DNA from 2 places in the Rhizobium viscosum genome. Region 1 is predicted to be linked to the other one. Evidence: riboswitches for the same ligand, from Rfam matches in the RefSeq annotation. Region 1 holds a riboswitch; the other holds the start of a gene.
What was found. Region 1 has a riboswitch for FMN ahead of ribB (3,4-dihydroxy-2-butanone-4-phosphate synthase). Riboswitches for the same ligand answer to the same signal wherever they lie in the genome.
Positions count from the first base shown of each region.

Region 2: linked by a shared signal. The riboswitch ahead of H4W29_RS02275 (DMT family transporter) and the one ahead of ribB (3,4-dihydroxy-2-butanone-4-phosphate synthase) in region 1 are both predicted to bind FMN.

Region 1 covers NZ_JADBEC010000002.1:2,198,706-2,205,954, forward strand. The annotation lists gene H4W29_RS31030 (sugar ABC transporter ATP-binding protein) at 1-495, shown strand, start outside; gene H4W29_RS31035 (SDR family oxidoreductase) at 518-1,306, shown strand; gene tpiA (triose-phosphate isomerase) at 1,311-2,048, shown strand; gene H4W29_RS31045 (glucose 1-dehydrogenase) at 2,126-2,908, shown strand; FMN riboswitch at 3,015-3,159, shown strand; gene ribB (3,4-dihydroxy-2-butanone-4-phosphate synthase) at 3,274-3,900, shown strand; gene H4W29_RS31055 (Gfo/Idh/MocA family protein) at 3,985-5,115, opposite strand; gene H4W29_RS31060 (ThuA domain-containing protein) at 5,127-5,912, opposite strand; gene H4W29_RS31065 (ABC transporter ATP-binding protein) at 5,989-7,017, opposite strand; gene H4W29_RS31070 (carbohydrate ABC transporter permease) at 7,030-7,249, opposite strand, start outside.
Region 2 covers NZ_JADBEC010000001.1:437,598-444,846, forward strand. The annotation lists gene H4W29_RS02270 (esterase-like activity of phytase family protein) at 1-1,467, opposite strand, end outside; gene H4W29_RS02275 (DMT family transporter) at 1,564-2,472, opposite strand; FMN riboswitch at 2,556-2,708, opposite strand; gene hupB (DNA-binding protein HupB) at 2,830-3,105, opposite strand; gene lon (endopeptidase La) at 3,314-5,734, opposite strand; gene clpX (ATP-dependent Clp protease ATP-binding subunit ClpX) at 6,138-7,249, opposite strand, start outside.

The sequences.
Region 1 (7,249 bases):
AGGGGCATCGTGATGGTCCCGGAAGATCGCAAGGATCAAGGCCTCGTCGTTGCACACAAGATCAGCGAAAACATCATCTATGCCAATCTCGACAAGCTTGGCGGGCGCTGGCTCACCTCGGGCGTGAAACGCATCTTCGCCGAAAAGGCGGTGGCGAAGTTCGGCGTCAAAGGTCGTGCGGAGCAGTTGGCTTCCGATCTCTCCGGCGGCAACCAGCAGAAGGTCGTCATCGCCAAATGGCTGATGCGCGATCCCAAAGTCGTGGTGCTGGACGAGCCCACACGCGGCATCGATGTCGGAGCCCGCGCCGGCATCTACGATATCATCGTCAACCTCGCCAAGCAGGGTGTCGCGGTCATCGTCGTGAGCTCCGATCTCGAAGAAGTTCTCGGCGTTTCGAACCGGATTCTCGTGCTGGCACAGGGCAAGCAGGCAGGCATTCTGAAGCGTGACGAGGCGAACGACGTCTCGGTCATGGAACTGGCGACAATCTAGGCAAAGACAGAAAGGAAGAGCGGTGTCCGACATCTCTCTGAACGCACCAAAACTATTTGATCTCAGCGGCCAGGTCGCCATCGTGACCGGCGCCGGCAGCGGTATCGGGCAAAGGATCGCGATCGGTCTTGCCCAGTGCGGCGCCGACGTAGCGCTTCTCGATCGCCGCACTGATGACGGTCTTGCCACCACCGCCAGCCATATCCGGTCAGCCGGCCGTCGCTCGATCGAGATTGCCGCCGATGTCACCAGCAAGTCGTCTCTGGCCGATGCGGTCGCCCGCACCGAAGCAGATCTCGGCGCCCTCTCGCTTGCAGTCAATGCGGCCGGCATCGCCAATGCCAATCCCGCCGAGGAAATGGAAGAGGACCAGTACCAGACACTGATGGACATAAATCTGAAGGGCGTCTTCCTGTCCTGTCAGGCGGAAGCGCGCGCCATGCTGAAGAACGGCCGCGGGTCGATCGTCAACATCGCCTCCATGTCCGGCGTTATCGTCAATCGCGGCCTCAGCCAGGCGCATTACAACGCTTCCAAAGCCGGCGTGATCCATATGTCCAAGTCGCTGGCCATGGAGTGGGTCGGGCGCGGTATCCGCGTCAACACGATTTCGCCGGGCTATACCGCAACGCCGATGAACACGCGCCCGGAGATGGTGCATCAGACCAAGCTCTTCGAAGAGCAGACGCCGATGCAGCGCATGGCTGGCGTCGACGAGATGGTCGGTCCGGCCGTCTTCCTGCTGTCGAATGCTGCAAGCTTCGTGACGGGCGTCGATCTGCTTGTCGACGGCGGCTTCTGCTGCTGGTGATCTCATGCGCAAGCTCGTTGCAGGCAATTGGAAAATGAACGGTCTCGTCTCCTCCCAAGCTGAGATCGAGGCGCTGAAGGGACTAACGGGCAGTGCGACGTGCGATATCGTCGTCTGCCCGCCCTTCACGCTGATTGATCGCGCTGTAGAGCGGGTCAAGGATTCGAACCTGGTCATCGGCGCGCAGGATTGTCATGCGCAGCAGTCAGGCGCCCATACGGGCGACGTCTCGGCCGAAATGCTCGCCGATATCGGTGCGCGCTATGTCATCCTCGGACATTCCGAGCGCCGTGTGTCTCATGGCGAAGACGATGAGATCGTCCGTGCAAAGGCGGTCGCCGCGCATCGCGGGGGCTTGATCGCGATCGTCTGCGTCGGTGAAACGCGACATGAGCGGGATGAAGGACGGGCGATCGAAGTGGTTGGCGAGCAACTGAGAGAATCCGTTCCCGAGGGAGCGACGAGCGCAAATCTCGTCATCGCCTACGAACCTGTATGGGCGATAGGAACCGGGTTGGTGCCGACCAACGAGCAGATTGAGGAGGTCCATGCCGCGATCCGGCAGATGCTCGAAGAGCGGCTGGGGAGCGATGGTAACTCGGTCAGAATCCTCTATGGCGGTTCGGTCAAGTCATCCAATGCCGAAGCGATTTTCGGGCTTCGCAATGTGGATGGAGCACTGGTCGGCGGCGCTTCGCTGAAGGCATCAGAATTCGCCGGGATTATCTCTGCAGCCGTTTGAAGTTTGAGTGAGGAGGCGAGTGTCGCCGGTTTGCCGATCGGCGCGCTGACGCAGGCATCCCTGAAAGGAAAAAGAGAATGCAGCGTTTCGAAAACAAGACTGTCGTCATTACCGGCGCAAGCCGCGGTATCGGTGCGGCGATTGCCAAACGCTTTGCACGCGAGGGCGCCAATCTCGTGGTCTCCGCCAACGAGGAGAGCGTGCATGCCGTTGCCGAGCAGATCAAGGCCGATGGCGCAAAGGCAATCTCCTTTGTTGGCGACGTCACCGACAAGGCAAGCGTCAAAGCTCTCTTTGATGCAGCTGAGGAGGCCTTCGGCGCTGTCCACGTCTCCATCCAGAATGCCGGTGTCATCACCATCGCCCGTATCGAAGACATGACCGAGGGCGAGTGGGACAAGGTCATGGCGGTCAATACCAAGGGCGTGTTCCTCTGCGCCCAGGAAGCGATCGCCCGCATGCGCAAACATGGTCGCGGCGGACGCATCATCAACACGGCGTCCGGACAGGCACGAGACGGCTTCATCTATACGCCGCATTATGCTGCCTCGAAGATGGGCGTCGTCGGCATCACCCAGAGCCTTGCCAAGGAAGTCGCGACTGACGGCATCACCGTCAACGCCTTCTGCCCGGGCATAATCGAAACCGACATGTGGGCCTATAACGACCAGGCATGGGGCAAGCTGCTCGGCAACTACGCACCCGGCGAACTCATGAAAGAATGGGTCGAAGGCATCCCGATGAAGCGCGCCGGATCGGGCGAAGACGTCGCTGGTCTTGTCACCTTTCTTGCAAGTGACGACGCGGCCTATATCACCGGCCAGACCATCAATGTCGATGGCGGGCTGATCATGTCCTAGCGCTGTTCGACAATAGGAAACGGTGCTTTCATCACCGGGAGGCAATTCTCGCGAGGCGATCTGCACCCAACCTCTTGCAGAACAAGCCATTCGTCATTTACATAAGCAATGTTCTCAGGGCGGGGTGCAATTCCCCACCGGCGGTATCGAGGCAACTCGGAGCCCGCGAGCGCCTTCGTGAAAGCGAAGGGTCAGCAGATCCGGTGAGATGCCGGAGCCGACGGTCACAGTCCGGATGGAAGAGAGCAACGCAGGGGGCGCCGCTCGGCACGCGGCGTTTCATATGCTTGTTCGCCCAAGGGAAAATGGTGGCTTTGACAGGCCATGAATGCCGCTCACGCGGCTAACCCTTGAAAGGCAGAGAAATGGCAATTTCCAAGATAGAAGATGCGATCGCCGCGATTGCGCGGGGCGAGATCGTGGTTGTCGTCGATGATCGCGATCGGGAAAACGAGGGCGACCTCGTCATTGCATCCGAAGCGATCACCCCGCAGGCGATCGCGTTTATGATGAATTACGCCCGCGGCCTCATCTGCGTGGCGATGGAAGGTGAGCGGCTGGATGAACTGCAGATCCCGCAGATGGTCCCCAACAATACCGAACTCTTGAAGACGGCGTTCACCGTCTCGGTTGACTATATCCCTGAAACGACGACCGGTATTTCCGCAGCTGACCGCGCCGCAACCGTTCGCGCCCTCATCGGCGAGAATTCCCGCCCTGAGGATTTTGCACGGCCCGGCCATATCTTCCCGTTGCGTGCGCATCCGAACGGCGTTCTTTCTCGTCCCGGCCATACCGAGGCTGCTGTCGATCTCGCAAGGCTCGCCGACCTTTCTCCGTCAGGTGTCATCTGCGAAGTGGCCAATGATGATGGCACGATGGCGCGCCTGCCCGAGCTTGAGCAGTTTGCCGAACGGCACGGCCTCCATCTGATCACCATCGAGGATCTCATCGCCTATCGGGGCGTCAGTGCGCCTGGTAAGGCTGCCTAGCTGCCGGTTGTGCAGTAAGCAGAGCGAGCTCTACCGCTTCAAAGAAGGCCCGATCATTCGGGCCTTCGATGTTTCACCAAGCCATCAGACGACGAGTGCCAATGCCGGTCCCTGATCGTCGCCCTTGCTTTCCGGCCCCTGGCCGACCGTGCTCTCTGGGGTATCAGCGGCCAGCAGATTGAACTCCCGACGTTCTTTCTCCGAAACGATCGCGAGGTCGATGACCTTCTGCAGGTTGGCGGCATGGCGGAAGGTGGGATCGTCCTGCTTGCCGCTCCTGACCGCTTCGGCAAAGCGTTGATAGTTGGTCGGGACTGCCGGCACCTCGATGTCACGCCAAGTGGCGCTTTCAATGTCGTCGCCGAGGCAGCCGCGAAGGTCCGAGCCGTCAGGACGATGGATGACCTCGAGACTGCCCTTCTCGCCATAGATGCGCAGCCTGAGCTCGTTCAGATGCCCGGTCGCCCAGCGGCTGGCATGGATGACGCCGAGGGCGCCATTGGCGAAATCGACCGACATGGTGAAACTGTCATTGGCATCGAGCATATACTCGCCGATCTGCCCGCCCGGCGCCTTGTTGAAAGTCTTCAGCCGCGCAAAAACGTGATCGATGTCGGTCGCCGCGCCATAGGCGGCGAAATCGAGGATATGAATGCCGACATCGCCAAGCACGCCGTTCGAACCGTGACCGGTGGAAAGACGCCACAGCCAGCGCGATTCCGTGCGCCAGTCGCCCCAGGCGCGCGACACGAGCCAGCTCTGCAGGTAGGAGGCCTCCACATGCTTGATTGTGCCAAGTTCGCCGGCGAGTACCATCTCACGGGCCCGCTGCAGCGGTGCGACATTGCGGTAGGTGAGGTTGACCATGTTGATGACGCCGGCCGCTTCCGCCGCTTCCGTCATCTCAAGCGCGTGCGCATAGTTCTCCGCCAGCGGTTTTTCGCAAAAGACATGCTTGCCGGCGGCGATCAGCGCGAGGCTCGTCGCGTGGTGGATGCGGTCGGGCGTGACGTTTGTGGCTGCATCAAATTCACCCCAGGCGATCGCCTCGTCGAGCGTGCCGAAGCGCTTTTCGATGTTGAAATGATCGGCGAATTCATCGAGCCGGGTCCGATCCGTATCGACGGCGCCGACCACTTCGACACCATCGATCGCGAGGAAGCCGGCGACCTGGCTTTTGGCCATCATGCCCGTGCCAAGAACGAGTAGACGCATTGCTATTCTCCTCAGCGGTAACCGGCTTCGCCGGCCTGGTGCAGTCTCGGGCCGCGTTCGACGATCGGCTCCAGTGCCTTCTCTACCGGCACATTTGGAGCATCGGTGATGCTCTTCAGGTCGCCTTGCGGGTTATAGGCCCACTTCACGCCGTTGATCAGCACCTTCTGCACGTTTGCATCGTGATAGGTCGGGTAGGTTTCGTGGCCCGGACGGAAATAGAAGATGTTGCCGGCACCGCGCCGCCAAGTCAGCCCCGAGCGGAACACTTCGCCGCCCTGGAACCAGGAGATGAACACCGTTTCCAATGGCTCCGGCACGGAGAACTGCTCGCCATACATTTCCTCGTTTTCAAGCTCGAAATGTTCGCCGATACCGGCTGCGATCGGATGGCGTTGGTTGATCGTCCACAGACGCTCGCGCTCGCCCGCCTCGCGCCACTTGAGCGCGCAGGGCGTGCCCATCAGCCGCTTGAAGATCTTGGAGAAATGGCCGGAATGCAGCACCAAGAGGCCCATGCCTTCCCACACCCGCCTGGCGACGCGCTCGACGACGACGTCGGAGACCGCACCATGGTCCTTGTGACCCCACCAGGTCAGGACATCGGTCTCCGCAAGGCGTGCTTCGGTGAGCCCATGCTCGGGCTCCTGCAGCGTCGCCGTGGTCGCCGAAATCGCCGGATCGCTGTTCAGCGCCTTGGCAATCGTCGTGTGCATGCCTTCAGGGTAGATGCCCCGGACGATCTCATTGGTTGTCTCATGGATGTTCTCTCCCCATACGACGGTGCGAATGGCCATGACTATGCTCCTTTGCAGCAAGTAGCGGACCGGAACCGATGGGAAGCGGTCAGATCCTGTTTGTTTGATGGGTTGTTCAGGCAGCGCCCTTGAAAGGAACTCTTTCGAGCGCGCGTCCGGATTGGTCGAAGCGGTGAATGCGGCCGTTGATGGGCGATACGCCCAATTGTTGGCCGGGCTGATGGCTGGACACGCCGGTCTCTCGAACGATGAGCGGTTCTGCGGAGCCGATGTCGAGATAGACGAAACTGTCCGAGCCGAGGATTTCGGAATGGATGACGGTACCTGTCCAGGCAGGATCCTGATCTCTAAACTCGATATGTTCGGCCCTGACCCCGATCGTGTGGGCATTATGGGGTGCTGCAAACGGACCGGAGAGAAAGTTCATCTTCGGCGAGCCGATGAAACCGGCAACGAAGATCGAATTCGGGGTCTCGTAGAGTTCGATCGGAGTTCCGACCTGCTCGACGACGCCATCGCGAAGAACGCAGATGCGATCGGCAAGGGTCATGGCTTCGACCTGATCATGGGTGACATAGATCATCGTCGTGTCATGCATGCCGCGGTGAAGCTTGGCGATCTCCAGCCTTGTGGCGACGCGCAACGCTGCATCGAGGTTCGACAAGGGTTCATCGAACAGGAAGACCTTCGGGTCACGAACGATGGCGCGGCCGATGGCGACACGCTGACGCTGGCCGCCCGAAAGCTGGCGCGGCAGGCGCTCCAGGTAGGGCGAGAGCTGCAGCATGCCGGCTGCCTGTTCGACCCGCGCCTTGCATTCTTCCCTGGTTCGGCCGGAAAGCTTCATGCCGAAGGCCATATTTTCGTATACCGTCATATGCGGATAGAGCGCGTAGGACTGGAAGACCATTGCGATTCCGCGCTTCGACGGGGAAAGACGATTGACCGGCTCGCCATCGAAGGAAAGCGTGCCTGATGTTATGTCCTCCAGTCCCGAGATCAGGCGCAGCAAGGTGGACTTGCCGCAGCCGGAGGGACCGACGAAGACCATGAACTCGCCCTTGCGGATGTCCATGCTGACGCCCTTGATGACTTCGAATGCGCCGAAGCTCTTGCGGATATTGTCTAATCTAATTTGTGCCATATCGCGCTTTCCTCAGCCTTTGACGCCACCGGCCGTCAGCCCGGAAATGATCCGGCGTTGAAAAATAAGAACAAGGATGACGACGGGCACGGTGACGATGACCGATGCCGCCATGATATTGCCCCAGGGGATTTCGAACTGACTGCCGCCCGAAAGCAGAGCGATCGCCACCGGCACCGTCCGTTGCGCATCCGACGAGGTGAAAGTCAGGGCGAACAGAAATTCATTCCAG
Region 2 (7,249 bases), on a different contig from region 1:
GGCCGGCTTCTTGGTGGCGTCGATCGTGTAAATCGTCGGCTGCGAGCCGAGGACACTGTCGCTCACGGCGAAGAGCATGCCCGGCTTACCCGGAACGGCGGTAAGACCCGAAAGAGCTGCAAAGCCGATCGGGTTGCCGTCCTTGTCGGCGGAGACAATGTGCGGATAGGCCTTTTCGCCTTCGCCACGCTCGTAGATCATCACGTGCGAACGCGCACCGCCGTCTTTGCCGAGGTCGAGTTCGTTGGCGGTCGCAAGCAGGTTACGCTGCGGAATGGCGATCGCGCCTTCCGGAGAAATACCCGACGGCAGGACCTGCAGCAGTTCCGGATCGGCGCCCGTATCCTTGTAGACGCCGACGACCGAAGCGCGCTCGGCGAGCAGGAAGAACAGGTTGTCGTTGCCAAACTTGGCCGCTTCGAGACCTTCCGGCTCGACGCCCTTCGACGAAGAGCGGCTTTCCGGATAGTGGCCGAGAGCGGCGACAGCACGCTCGAAGGAGCTGCCGGATTCGAAGAGGACCTTGCCGCTCTTGTCGAAGATAGTGAAGCCGCGCGAGCCGCCCTCATAATCGCCTTCGTTGGCGACGACGAGACGGTTGTCGTCCAGCCACTTCACGGCGTCGGGCTCGCGCTTAACGCCCTTCTTCTCGCCCGTGAACTTCAGGGCGCCGTCGCGCTTGGCATCGATACCGGTGAGGTCGACGCTGCCCGCGGAGAAGTGCGTCTTCACCGTGCCGGTCGCGCCGTCGAGAATGATGATCTCGTTGTTTTCCTGCAGGGTCAGGGCGATTTCGTTCTGGCTGTTGAACGCCACGAATTCCGGCTCCGGATCTTCAGGGGCAACGCCAGCAAGGCCGGTCAGGGCGACGTGCTTGATCGTGCCGCAATCGACGGTTCCGTCGGTCTTGACCTGGAAGACGACGAGGTCGCCTGCCGGCATCTGCGGGATCTTGCCGTCGTCAACTTCTTCATCGCGTTCGTTTTCGATCGCGATGGTGCCGAGCGTCCTGTCCTTGTTGAGGGCGATCGAATCGGGCTGGCCGCCGAGATCGCAGGTCGCGTCGATCTTCTTCGAAGCGATATCGACGATCGCCAGACGGCCGGACGGCTTCTGCTTGCTTTCGCCGGTGTTGACGGCGACGAGCGCCTTGCCGGCTGCTGTCGTGACCGAGGTCGGCTCACCGTCCATCATCAGCGCGCCGCCGGCCTTGGGTGCCTTGGCATCGGTGATGTCGATGAAGCCGATCGCGCCGAGCGGGCTGTCGCTGTAGATCAGCGTGTTGCCATCCTGCGAGGCGGTGATGATCTCGGCCGAAGTGGCCGAAAGCTTGTCCTTGTCAGCCGGCAGGTTGGTCGCAACCGGGAAAGAGGCGATGCGGTTGAAAACCGGCTCGGCCGCTGCCGGGAAGGCAACGGATGCAAAAAGCGCGGCAGCGAGCGCCGCCTTGCGCGCAGACAATGTCATTGAAAATCCCCCAATGTCGAAAAAATCGAGCAGAGGTTTTTTGCGGGACTGCCATGACAGACACATGACAGCCTGCGACATTTTGTACGGTTTGCGTCAGGCCACCTGCTGTTCGCGGCGCATCTCGCTGCGCATGATGAAGAGCGACGCGGCGAGGATAAGCGTAGCGCCGAGCCACAGATAACCAGCCGGTGCATAGCCGAAGAAAAGCCAGCCGGCGAGCACGTTCAACGGCAGTTTCAGGTCATCGAAGGGCTGCACATAGGCGGCATCGGCGCTCGCATAGGCGAGCGTCAGCAAATATTGCGCCACGACCGTCAGGAGCCCCGCCAGAAGGAAGAGCGCAAGCGTTGCGCCCGCCGGCACTGCAAAGCCCGCCGCGAGCGCCAGGCCGCCATTGATCGGCGTCAGCAGCACCAGCAGCCAGACGGTAATAGTCTCCGGCTTCTCGATGCCGGTCAGGCTCTTGGTGATGAGCGAAGAGGCACCCCAAAGCGGGGCCGAGATAACAGGCAAAAGTGCCGCCCAGGTGAAGCTGTCCGACCACGGCTGGAGGATGATCATCGCGCCGGCAAAGCCGACACCCGTCGCTGTCCAGCGAGCAGGTCCGACACGCTCACCGAGGAACAGGCGCGCGCCGAGAATGATGAAGAAGGGCGAGGTCATGACGAGCGCGATCGCCTGCCAGATCGGCACCGAGGCAAGGCCGGAAACCCAGGCCTCGACGCCGAGCGCGGCAAAGACGACACGCACGACATGCCGCCAGGGATAGCCGGTGCGCATCGCCGAGAGCCCGGCCTTGCGCAGGAAAGGCAAGGAAAAGAGGAAGGCGAAGCCATATTGCCAGAACGCTGCGGACGTCGCCGGGAAGGCAAGCGTCATCGTGAGCCACTGGGTGACGACATTGAGGAGCGAGAAGACGACGCCTCCAAGCACCATGAAGGCTGCACCGGCAAAGGCGCGGGAATGCCAGACTGCAAGGGAATTCTGATTCATGTCTTCCATCCGGAATAGGGACCAAACATAAATCAGGACGCATGAGGCGACGACACGCAGACGCCAACAGATCCCTGCCCGCGCACGGCCATGCTCATTCTCTTTCATCCGGACTTTAACCGTCGGCTCCGGAATCACACCGGATCTGCTGACCCTTCCCAAGCCAAAGCTTGAGAAGGCGCTCGCGGGCTCAGGCCGCAGCCCTTACCGCCGGTGGGGACTTTCACCCCGCCCTGAGAACATCACCGTCGTAAGACAAAGCGCTGCATGCCGCAAGCGGCGAAAACAAAAAGGGGTCCGGCGATGCCGAACCCCCTCAAAATCCTGCGCGGCCGTTCTCGTTTACAGCCGGCGGACAATCTCGTATCAGCCGTTGACGGCGTCCTTCAGGCCCTTGCCGGGCGTGAACTTCGGCACATTGCGTGCCGGAATGTCGACTTCGGCGCCGGTCGACGGGTTGCGGCCCTTCGTGGCAGCGCGATGAGAAACCGTGAAGCTGCCGAAGCCGGCGAGACGGATGTCGCCCTTGTTCTTCAGCTCAGCCTGCACAACATCAAAAACTGCGTCGACGGCAGATGCTGCGTCAGACTTCGTCAGTCCAGCCTTTTCGGCTACTGCGGACACGAGTTCATTCTTGTTCATGTTTCCACCCCTTTCTAAATGGTTTGAAACAACTCAATCTGGAAGCTAGGCGCAGAAATCGCTTTCATCAGGCCCGCCGAGAACCCAAAAGCCCTGCAAATCAAGGAAAAGCAAGCGTCTACATGACGTTTTCACAAAAAAAGGCCGGCGTTTCCGCCGGCCTTTTTCACGATTTGCAACAATTGGGCATAAATGTGGCCGCCAAAGCTCAATGAGCGATGGCTACACCTGCATCATCGAGCCCTTCAACGGTCGCGATGACGGGCGTTTCAACCGTGCCATCCCACTCGATCGGCTCGGGACGACGGACCAGTGCATGCTTGATCACTTCGCCCATACGGGAGACCGGAATGATCTCCATGTTGTTCTTCACGTTGTCAGGAATCTCTGCCAGATCCTTGGCATTTTCTTCCGGAATCAGCACCTTCTTGATGCCGCCGCGCAGTGCAGCAAGCAGCTTTTCCTTCAGGCCACCGATCGGCAGGACACGGCCGCGCAGGGTGATTTCACCCGTCATTGCCACATCCTTGTTGACCGGAATGCCGGTCATGATCGAGACGATCGCGGTTGCCATGGCGACACCGGCCGAGGGACCATCCTTCGGCGTTGCGCCTTCCGGCACATGCACGTGGATGTCGCTCTTGTCGAAGCGCGGCGGCTCGATGCCGAAATCGACGGCACGCGAGCGGACATAGGAGGCCGCTGCCGAGATCGATTCCTTCATCACTTCCTTCAGGTTGCCGGTGACGGTCATGCGGCCCTTGCCGGGCATCATGACGCCTTCGATCGTCAGCAGCTCGCCGCCGACTTCCGTCCAGGCAAGGCCTGTCACCACGCCGACCTGATCTTCACGTTCCGCTTCGCCGTGGCGGAAGCGTGGAACGCCCAGATAATCGTCGATGTTCGCTGCCGTTACGTGAACCGACTTCGTCTTGCCCTTGATGATCTCGGTGACCGCCTTGCGGGCGAGTTTCATCAGTTCGCGTTCGAAGTTACGGACACCGGCTTCGCGGGTATACTGCTGGCTGATCGCCATCAGAGCATCGTCGCTGACCGAGAATTCACTCGGCTGTAGCGCATGTTCCTTGATAGCCTTCGGCAGCAGGTGCCGCTTGGCGATCTCGCGCTTTTCGTCTTCGGTGTAGCCGGCGATACGGATGATTTCCATGCGGTCCATCAGCGGAGCCGGGATGTTCAGCGTATTCGCCGTCGTGATGAACATCACGTCCGACAGGTCGTATTCGACTTCCAGGTAGTGGTCCATGAAGGTCGAGTTCTGAGCAGGGTCGAGCACTTCCAGCAGAGCCGAAGACGGATCGCCGCGATAGTCCTGGCCGAGCTTGTCGATTTCATCGAGCAGGAAGAGCGGGTTGGACTTCTTCGCCTTCTTCATCGACTGGATGACCTTGCCGGGCATCGAACCGATATAGGTGCGGCGGTGGCCACGGATTTCGGCTTCGTCACGGACGCCGCCGAGAGCCATACGGACATATTCACGGCCGGTTGCCTTGGCGATCGACTGGGCGAGCGAGGTCTTGCCGACGCCCGGAGGGCCGACGAGGCACAGGATGGGACCCTTGATCTTGGTGGCGCGAGCTTGGACCGCCAGATACTCGACGATGCGCTCCTTGACCTTTTCGAGACCGAAGTGATCGGCTTCGAGGATCTTCTCGGCATTGTTGAGATCGGCCTTGATCTTCGACTTCTTGCCCCACGGGATACCGAGCAGCCAGTCCAGATAGTTGCGCACGACGGTGGCTTCAGCCGACATCGGGCTCATCTGGCGCAGCTTCTTCAGCTCCGCGTCAGCCTTTTCACGGGCTTCCTTTGACAGCTTGGTCTTGGCGATGCGCTCTTCCAGTTCGCTCATCTCGTCGCGGCCTTCTTCGCCGTCGCCGAGTTCCTTCTGGATCGCCTTCATCTGTTCATTCAGGTAGTATTCGCGCTGGGTCTTCTCCATCTGGCGCTTGACGCGCGAGCGGATGCGCTTTTCTACCTGCAGGACCGAGATCTCGCCTTCCATGAAGCCGAGTGCCTTTTCGAGGCGGGCCTTGACGCTGGTGGTCTCCAGCATCTCCTGCTTTTCGGTAATCTTGATCGACAGGTGCGAGGCGACCGTATCGGCGAGCTTGGAATAGTCGTCGATCTGGCTGGCCGCACCGACAACCTCGGGCGAAATCTTCTTGTTGAGCTTCACGTAGCTCTCGAATTCCGACACGACGGAACGCGACAAAGCTTCCAACTCGACCGGATCGTCATGCGGCTCCTCGAGCACATGGCCGAGGGCTTCGTAGAAATCCTCGCGGCTCGTGTAAGTATCGATCTCGGCGCGGGCACGGCCTTCGACCAGAACCTTTACGGTACCGTCAGGCAGCTTCAGGAGCTGCAGCACATTTGCGACCGTACCGACGCGATGGATCGCAGACGGGTCCGGGTCATCGTCGCTAGCGTTGATCTGGGTGACCAGCATGATCTGCTTGTCGGAACCCATGACCTCTTCGAGCGCACGGATCGACTTTTCCCGCCCAACGAACAGCGGGACGATCATATGGGGGAATACCACGATGTCGCGCAGGGGGAGAACAGGATAGGCGGTGCTGGTGCTCGCTACAGACGTTTTCTTCGTCATTTTTATTCCTTTCCATCGTCCCGTTACCGGGCTCTTTGGCGCGGCCGCTTGGGAACCGGCCGGCACTCTCACTTGCTGTTACAAGTGGAGGTTCTGACTACGCTTTTCAAGCCACGTTAACGCCCGCGTTCCACGGTTGTGACAGCTTTATTACATGGAACGCCAACACAATGAAGCGCCTATCTGGAGCGACGCTTACCATTTCCGAACCGCCTAAAATAACAACGCCAGCAACACGCTACGGAATCACAGCATCATTGCCAAGGGTCATCCTTTGCGCAATATCGGTGAAGGCTGTTTTCAACCTTGCCCGCAACTATTATCAGCGCCCGGCACCTGTTTTCAAATAGAAAGGGGCCTGCACAAGGCAAGCCCCTTAAAATAACGGTTCTCAGCTCAAGCTTCAGGCCGAAACATTTGCCTTCTCGTCCTGGCGGTCGGCGTAGATATACAGCGGACGGGCCGAACCGCGTGCGACCTCTTCGGAGATGACGACTTCACGAACGCCTTCCAGCGCCGGCAGTTCGAACATCGTGTCGAGCAGGATCTTCTCCATGATCGAACGCAGGCCGCGGGCACCGGTCTTGCGGATGATCGCCTTGCGGGCGATTTCGCGCAGCGCATCCTCGTGGAAGGACAGTTCCACGTCTTCCATCTCGAACAGGCGCTGATACTGCTTGATCAGCGCATTCTTCGGCTCGGACAGGATCTGGATCAGCGCATCCTCATCAAGGTCTTCCAGCGTCGCCAGAACCGGCAGACGCCCGATGAATTCCGGGATGAGGCCGAACTTGACCAGATCTTCCGGCTCCAGTTCGCGCAGCACTTCGCCGACGCGGCGGTCGTCCGGCGCCTTGACGGACGCGCCGAAGCCGATCGAGGTCTTCTCGCCGCGGGCGGAGATGATCTTGTCGAGGCCTGCAAAGGCGCCGCCGCAGATGAACAGGATGTTCGTCGTGTCGACCTGCAGGAATTCCTGCTGCGGATGCTTGCGGCCGCCCTGCGGCGGTACAGAGGCAACCGTGCCTTCCATGATCTTCAGAAGCGCCTGCTGCACGCCCTCGCCCGACACGTCGCGGGTGATGGACGGGTTGTCGGACTTGCGGGAGATCTTGTCGACTTCGTCGATGTAGACGATGCCGCGCTGGGCGCGCTCGACATTGTAGTCGGCAGCCTGCAGAAGCTTCAGGATGATGTTTTCGACGTCTTCACCGACATAGCCGGCTTCCGTCAGCGTGGTCGCATCAGCCATCGTGAAGGGAACGTCGATGATGCGGGCGAGCGTCTGGGCAAGATAGGTCTTGCCGCAGCCCGTCGGGCCGACCAGCATGATGTTCGACTTCGCCAGTTCGACATCGCCGTTCTTGGAGGCGTGCGCGAGACGCTTGTAGTGGTTGTGTACAGCAACCGACAGGATCTTCTTCGCCTGGCGCTGGCCGATGACATATTCGTCGAGGACCTTGATGATGTCCTGGGGCGTGGGGACGCCGTCACGGGACTTGACCATCGAGGACT